2 regions of the Arthrobacter sp. efr-133-TYG-120 genome follow, and region 2 is predicted to be linked to the other one. Evidence: predicted binding sites of a transcription regulator. Region 2 holds the regulator's gene; the other holds the start of a gene.
What was found. The regulator LexA, encoded in region 2, represses DNA repair genes until DNA is damaged. The targets are predictions, from matches to a motif close to TCGAACANNTGTTCGA.
Positions count from the first base shown of each region.

Region 1: the regulator LexA is predicted to act here: its motif matches at 1,711-1,726, upstream of QRN51_RS16080 (LexA family protein).

Region 1 covers NZ_JARVRI010000027.1:98,973-102,385, reverse strand. Annotated here, with positions in the region: gene QRN51_RS16085 (Y-family DNA polymerase) at 1-1,273, opposite strand, end outside; gene QRN51_RS16080 (LexA family protein) at 1,266-1,697, opposite strand; gene QRN51_RS16075 (SH3 domain-containing protein) at 2,194-2,931, shown strand.
Region 2 covers NZ_JARVRI010000013.1:43,470-46,882, reverse strand. Annotated here, with positions in the region: gene QRN51_RS07675 (ATP-dependent DNA helicase) at 1-1,217, shown strand, start outside; gene lexA (transcriptional repressor LexA) at 1,261-2,010, opposite strand; gene QRN51_RS07665 (LysM peptidoglycan-binding domain-containing protein) at 2,378-2,737, shown strand; gene QRN51_RS07660 (histidinol-phosphate transaminase) at 2,828-3,413, shown strand, end outside.

The sequences.
Region 1 (3,413 bases), on a different contig from region 2:
CGGCCCATTCGGTTGTGTACCGTGGGCTGAGCATGTCCCGCTTCATGGTCCAGTCTGGGCCTCCCTTGATGCCGGCGTGCCCGAGCCCGATTGAGCCCCTGCCGTATTTCTTGCTGACGTCCTCGAGCAGCGTCCCGATGCCTCGTTCCTCGTGGGAGTTCTCGAACAGTTCCAGCGGCTTCTGGTTTCCGCTGGGCCGAAGGTCTGTCACCATGATCCCTGCCCTGGCGTACTTGACGCCCTCAATGAGCCGCGGGAGCAGAGCATGAGCAGCTTTGGTCAGGATCACCGGGTCGGCCGTGGGCATCGGCAACGGGACATTCACTGACGGGAACGACTTGTCATTGGGGTTGTAGTACGACGTCCCCGCAAAAGCGGTCAGCAGTTTGGCTTGCTGATCGTGCTTGGCCAGACGGGCACTGGCCATCTGCGCATAGACGCTCAAGACCTGGCGCAGGTCCGCGGCCGTCGTGATCGGCTTGGAAAACGACCGGCTGAAAATGAGCTGGTCCCGACCGATCCGCTCTTCCTCCATAGGGATGCACGGCGTGCCCCGCAGTTCGAGGACGGTTCGCATCATCACGACGGAGAACTTGTCCCGGATGGCGACCAGGTCGGCGCGGGACAGGTCGAGGATCGAGTTAATCCCCATGGCATAAAGCCGCTTGGTGAGCCTGGCGGCCACACCCCAGATCTCGATCACGGACAGCCGGGACATGAGCGCCTCCCGTTCCGCTGGTGGCACGGACTCCCAGCGGCACACGCCACCGAACACCGGATTATGTTTGGCCCATTTGTTGGCCAGCTTGGCGAGCGTCTTGGTCGGGGCGATGCCGACGCAGACCGGCACGCCAACGTTCCGCTGGCAGGCGTCCTTCATCGTCCGGCCCAGGGCCAGTAGATCCTCTCCGGATCCCTTGACGCCGAGGAAGCACTCATCGATCGAGTAGATCTCCTGCCATGCCGAATACCGTGCCAGCAACTCCATCACCCGGGCGCTGATCGATCCGTAGAGCTCGTAATTGCTCGACTTAGCGATCAGCCCCCATTCCTTGGCCCGAGGCGCGAGTTTGAACCATGGCTCACCCAGCGCAATCCCGAGCTTCTTGGCCTCGTTCGACCTCGTGACCGCGCAGCCGTCGTTGTTGGACAAAACGATAATCGGCTTCCCTTCGAGGGAGGGATCGAAGATCCGTTCAGCCGAGGCGTAGAAGCAGTTGACGTCGATGTGTGCGATCTCCTGCATTCGGCGCATCACTGCTGGTTTAGACATGGTGGAGGCACCATGTGACGACTCCCCAGATCCGAAGATCGGAGAGTTCAGGGACGCGGATGGGCGGATAGTCCGGGTTGTCCGACTGCAGGATGATGCCGGCCCGGGTGATCCGGAGGCGTTTGATGGTGAGTTCGTCGTCGAGGATCGCGACCACCACTGAGCCGTCCTTGGGAGCGAGCGCCCTGTTGACGATGAGCTCGTCACCGTCACTGATGCCCGCCGGTTCCATCGAGTTCCCGGCAACCCGCACGATGTAGGTGCTGGTCTTGTCCTTGATCAGGTGCTCGTTCAGGTCGAGCTCCGAGGAAAAGTAGTCCTGGCTCGGAGATGGGTAGCCCGCGGGGACGGCCACCGGGGCCACGGGGATGTGCCCGGGCTCGGCCCCCGCTTTTATCATGCGGGGGTCTAGGGCAAGAGACATGACACACCTTTATTCGAATATATGTTCTATTCAAATGGTAGCCCTCCGCTCGGACATTGACCCCACCATGCCACATCGATGCAGGATCCGGGGTTCGGATGTAGCCTCCAGATTCCCCCGCTTCAAGAGAGCTGGCGGGAGCCGCACCTGGTGACGGACCCGATCTTGTGGCGCGCCCGAATAGGCGGGCCTCAAACAACAGCCGTGCACCGCTCGTTGGTCAGCCGCGTGCACTCATCCCAATTAAGGCAACGGGCTCCCGAAGGTATGCTCACGCTCAGCCATACACGTCGATGGATATCCGTCGGCATCGCCTACTTGTTCGGAAAAGATCGAGATACTGCGTCGATAACGGCCGACTGGGGCGTCGCTGAGCGCCATTAGGCAACTTTAATTTTCCATCAAGATTGTTCTTCAACACTTCCGGAGATGCTTTCCCCATGCCAAGCTCTGAACTGCGTCGTTCGCTGGGGACCACGCAGATCATGGGGGCACTATGTTTACTAAAACACGATTCAAACGCGTGTTGGCGGCCGGCGCAATAACAGTCGCCTTGGCCGCGGGAAGTGCGGTCTTCGCCGCACCGGCGGACGCTGCCACAGGAAGACTCGGAAAAAGCTACTCGCTCAACGTGCGGTCTTCGCCACAGGTATCAGCATCAGTTGTGGGCACGATCCCGAAGGGCGGTTCCGTTAACCTCCTCTGCTACGTGCGCGGAGCGAATGTTCAAGGACCGTGGGGGGCAAGTAACATCTGGGACCGGGTCGACCTTGGCGGCGGCCGGATCGGCTATGCCGCAGATGCATTCGTCATCACCGGATCAGCCAATCCAATCGTCCCTCCTTGCGACCAGCCCGCACCCGCGCCCTCACCCTCGGGCGGTAGCCGTGAGGCAAGGGCTGTCGCCTACGCGCACTCCATGATCGGCAACAAGAGTCTCGGGGGCCTGTGCGAGGTATTCGCCGCAAGAGCTTTCGGTAACAGTTTCACGTTCCCTAACGCCATCTCCAACTACAGATGGCAAGCAACTCGGGGCCGGATCCACACTGACAAGAACGCACCGGCCGGCGCGCTCGTGTACTACTCCTCTCCGCGATGGGACGCAGGAAACGGGCACGTGGCCGTTTCCATCGGAAACGGCCAGGTCATCACTACCTTGGAACCTGGGCAGCCCATCAGCGTTAAAAACATCACTTGGCCTCCGGGGTACCTCGGATGGGCCTATGCCCCGTAGAACCGAAAGCTAGAAAGCGGCCCGGAATCTAATTCGGGCCGCTTTCACGTACGCGGAAGCTCGTCCTGCCGTCCAAGCCAGAAGGCCAGCGGTTCGACCTCCCCGCCTAAGTCCACGCGCTAGAACAACCTGAAGGGTCACCCACGCTCTGCGGACGACCCTTCACTGTTCACCGGCGCCCAAAGGCCATAAGAAAGGCTAGCGTCGCCGCGCTTACCAGCACCGCCGCCACCCAGATCCACTGCTGTCCGTCCAAGTCCGCCCCCGATCTCAGCTCTCGGCTCAGTCTTTGATCGTCCGGCCAATGTTTCTCGCCCGCACACTTGTGCGCAAGACTATCCCAGGCGCCTAAGGCGGTGTACAAGCTCGCCAACGTCCACAAGTTCCCCATTTCCTCTCGCCCCGAAACCCCAACGCCGACCCTGTGGGGGCTACCTTTCCACGAGGCCAACGTCATTGCCGGACGCGACCCCGATTGTCTG
Region 2 (3,413 bases):
CCGTGGCGATGATCCATGCCGCTGCCTCCAGCGCCCGCAAACACACGGCCATCACCGTGGACGCGCTGAACGCCGCCGCGGATCGCTTGGAACTGGCGATCACGGGAGCGCCGTCCGGCCTCTTGCCCAACGGGCTCAATGACGAACAACTTGATGGCGTGGACCAGCTCCGGGAAGCGTGCCGTGCGGCGCTTTCCGATTCGAAGGGGGATTCGTCCAACGCGGTCGACGGCGGACGTCAGCTCGCGCGCTCACGGCTCATGCTGATCCTCGAGTTGTGCGAACGGCTGCTCTCCGCCCGGGAAAACAGGGAAGTCGTGTGGCTCTCCCGGAACAGCAGCTTCGATCCCCAGCAGGGCTACACGGCCCCCGACGAGGACTCGCCGGCGCTCATCAACATCGCGCCGCTCAGCGTCGCCGGACGCCTCCGCGAAGGGCTCTTCGCGGGCCATACCGTGGTGTTGACCTCTGCCACTTTGGCTATCGGGTCTGCATTCGAGGCCACAGCCGGAGGGCTGGGCTTGACTGGCCAGGGCGCCCCCAGCTGGACGGGCGTGGATGTCGGCTCGCCCTTCGACTACCCGAAGCAGGGCATGCTGTACGTCGCCAAGCACCTGCCCAAGCCGGGTCGCGGCACCTCGCCCGAAGCGTTGGACGAACTTGAAGAGCTCATCAAGGCCTCGCACGGCGGAGCTTTGTGCCTGTTCTCTTCCCGTCGTGCGGCTGAGGACGCCGCGGAAGCGATGCGGTCGCGCCTGGATGTGGACATCCTGTGCCAGGGAGAATCGACCATGGCCGCGCTGGTCAGGCAGTTTGCCGAGGAGGAGGACACCTGCCTGTTCGGCACCATGTCCCTCTGGCAGGGCGTCGACGTTCCCGGCGGTTCATGCCGGCTGGTCGTAATTGACCGGATCCCGTTCCCTCGCCCGGACGATCCCCTGATGACGGCACGGTCCCGCGCGGTCGCCCAGGCCGGGGGCAACGGTTTCATGGCAGTGTCTGCAACGCACGCGGCCATCCGGCTGGCACAAGGGGCCGGCCGCCTCATCCGTTCAACGGGGGACAAGGGCGTCGTGGCAGTACTGGATTCACGGCTTTCGACGGAGCGCTACGGCAACTTCCTCAGGGCAGCGTTGCCGCCCTTCTGGCCCACCACGGACCGTTCAGTGGTGCGCGGTGCCCTCGAACGTCTTTACGCCGAGTCGGCCACGGCCTAAGGCAGGGGCCCCTCGGGTGAGGGTGCCTTAGAGCGAGCGCGTCCTAGAGTGAGCGCAGGACCGAGACGACTTTGCCCATGATGGTGGCATGGTCGCCCAGGATGGGTTCGTACTGCGTGTTCTGCGGGAGCAGCCACGTGTGGCCGTCGCGCTGCCGGAAGGTCTTGACGGTGGCTTCGTCGTCCAGGAGTGCGGCCACGATGTCGCCGTTGAGTGCGTCGTTTTGACGCCGCACTACCACCCAGTCTCCATCGCAGATAGCGGCGTCGATCATGGAATCACCGGCGACCTTGAGCATGAAGAGCTCGCCATGGCCTACCAATTGCCGGGGCAGAGGCAGGACGTCCTCAACGGTCTGGTCGGCCAGGATGGGTCCACCGGCAGCAATGCGCCCGACGAGGGGAACCATGGCCGTGTCACTGGCACTCGCGAGTTCCGTGACGGCCAGGCCGCCGGCGCTGCGGAGTTTCGCCGGCGCTTCAACGCCGGGGATGACGGAGCCACCGTCCAGGGTCAACGGCATGAGAACTTCCATGGCGCGTGGACGCTTGGGATCGCGGCGAAGATAACCGAGCTTCTCGAGCTGCGACAACTGGTGGGTGACGCTGGACAAGCTGGCCAAGCCGACCGTGTCTCCGATTTCGCGCATCGACGGCGGATACCCGTGATCGTTCACTGAACGTTGGATGGTCTCCAGGATTTTCTTCTGGCGGACGGTCAGGCTCTTGGGGGCCTTCTGCGGCTGCTGGCTCCGCGCTGAGGCCGACCCGCTGCCAGTGGCTTTCGCTGCCATGTTCGCCAACACCCTTCCGTTCCGTCCGCGCGGCCCTGAGGGGCTTGCCGGGACTGTCGGCCTGAAATGTCAGACCCTCCTGTTGCACTGATTCAGTGCTCGTTCCTTCACTCAAACGTAGGGCAGGCGCAGGCGTTTATCAAACATTTGTTCTAGCGAGTCTCGACATCGTTCGTTGATAAGTGCTAAAAATGTCGTAGCAAGGTTCGAATATGTGTTCTATAAAAGTGGTGCGGGGTCCGGGTGTTCGCCCGAATCGTTCGAAGACAACAACGAACAACCGTCCTGCAAGCACTGAATGAAGGCAAGAATTGGCAGCCGCAACCAGAGATTCCGGAACGCGGCATTGTTCAGAAGGGCTCAGCTCATGTCCGCAATCACCATCACCCACACACCCGGCCACGGTGCGCCGGCGGGCCGGCTCCGCCTGACCCGCAGGGGCCGCATGGTCTTCTTCGGCGTCCCGGCCATGCTCCTGGTTGCAGCGCTCCTTAGCCTGGCGGGATTCCTGAATTCGCCGGCCAAGGCTGCTGATTCCGCCGCTGAGCTGCAGCCCACCTCCAGCACGAGCGTCACGGTACAAGTGGGCCAGTCCTTGTGGGGGATTGCGGGAAGCGCCGCACCGTCCCGGGATCCACGCGACGTCGTTGCGGAGATCATCCAGCTGAACAACCTCCAGGACGGCCACATCGTGCCCGGCCAGCAGCTGTTCATTCCTTCGACTTAGCGGCAACTTGGACCGGGTTGCCCGGCCCCTGGACGGTCTCCGTGCCGTCACAGTTTCAGGGCATCCGCCGCGGCACCTTAAACTGTCATGGTGAGTGACCAGCTTGAGCGACTTGACCGACTTCCCCTCCGGACCAACCTTCGCGGCCTGAGCCCCTATGGCGCGCCGCAGCTTGATGTTCCGATTTTGCTCAACGTCAACGAAAACACGCATGGCGTCCCAGCGGACGTCCAGGCGGCCATCACCGAAGCGGTCGCGGCAGCCGCCACCGGACTGAACCGCTACCCGGACCGCGAGTTCACCGAATTGCGCGAAGCCCTTGCGGAATACCTTGGCCACGACCTTTCGGCCGAGAACATCTGGGCAGCCAACGGCTCCAATGAAGTACTCCAGCAGATCCTCCAAGTCTTCGGCGGCCCGGGCAGGTCCGCGCTCGGTTTCCCGCCGACGTACTCCATGTACCCTTTGCTCGCGAGCGGAACCGACACTGCATACATCGCTGGTGTTCGCGCTGAAGACTATGGCCTCGATGCGGCCTCGGCGGCCGCGCAGGTCCGTGAACTCAAGCCCAATGTCGTGTTCCTTTGCTCCCCGAACAACCCCACCGGCACGGGACTTGGCCTGGACGTTGTCGAAGCCGTGTACGACGCCGGCGAGGCGAGCCGGACCGTGGTGA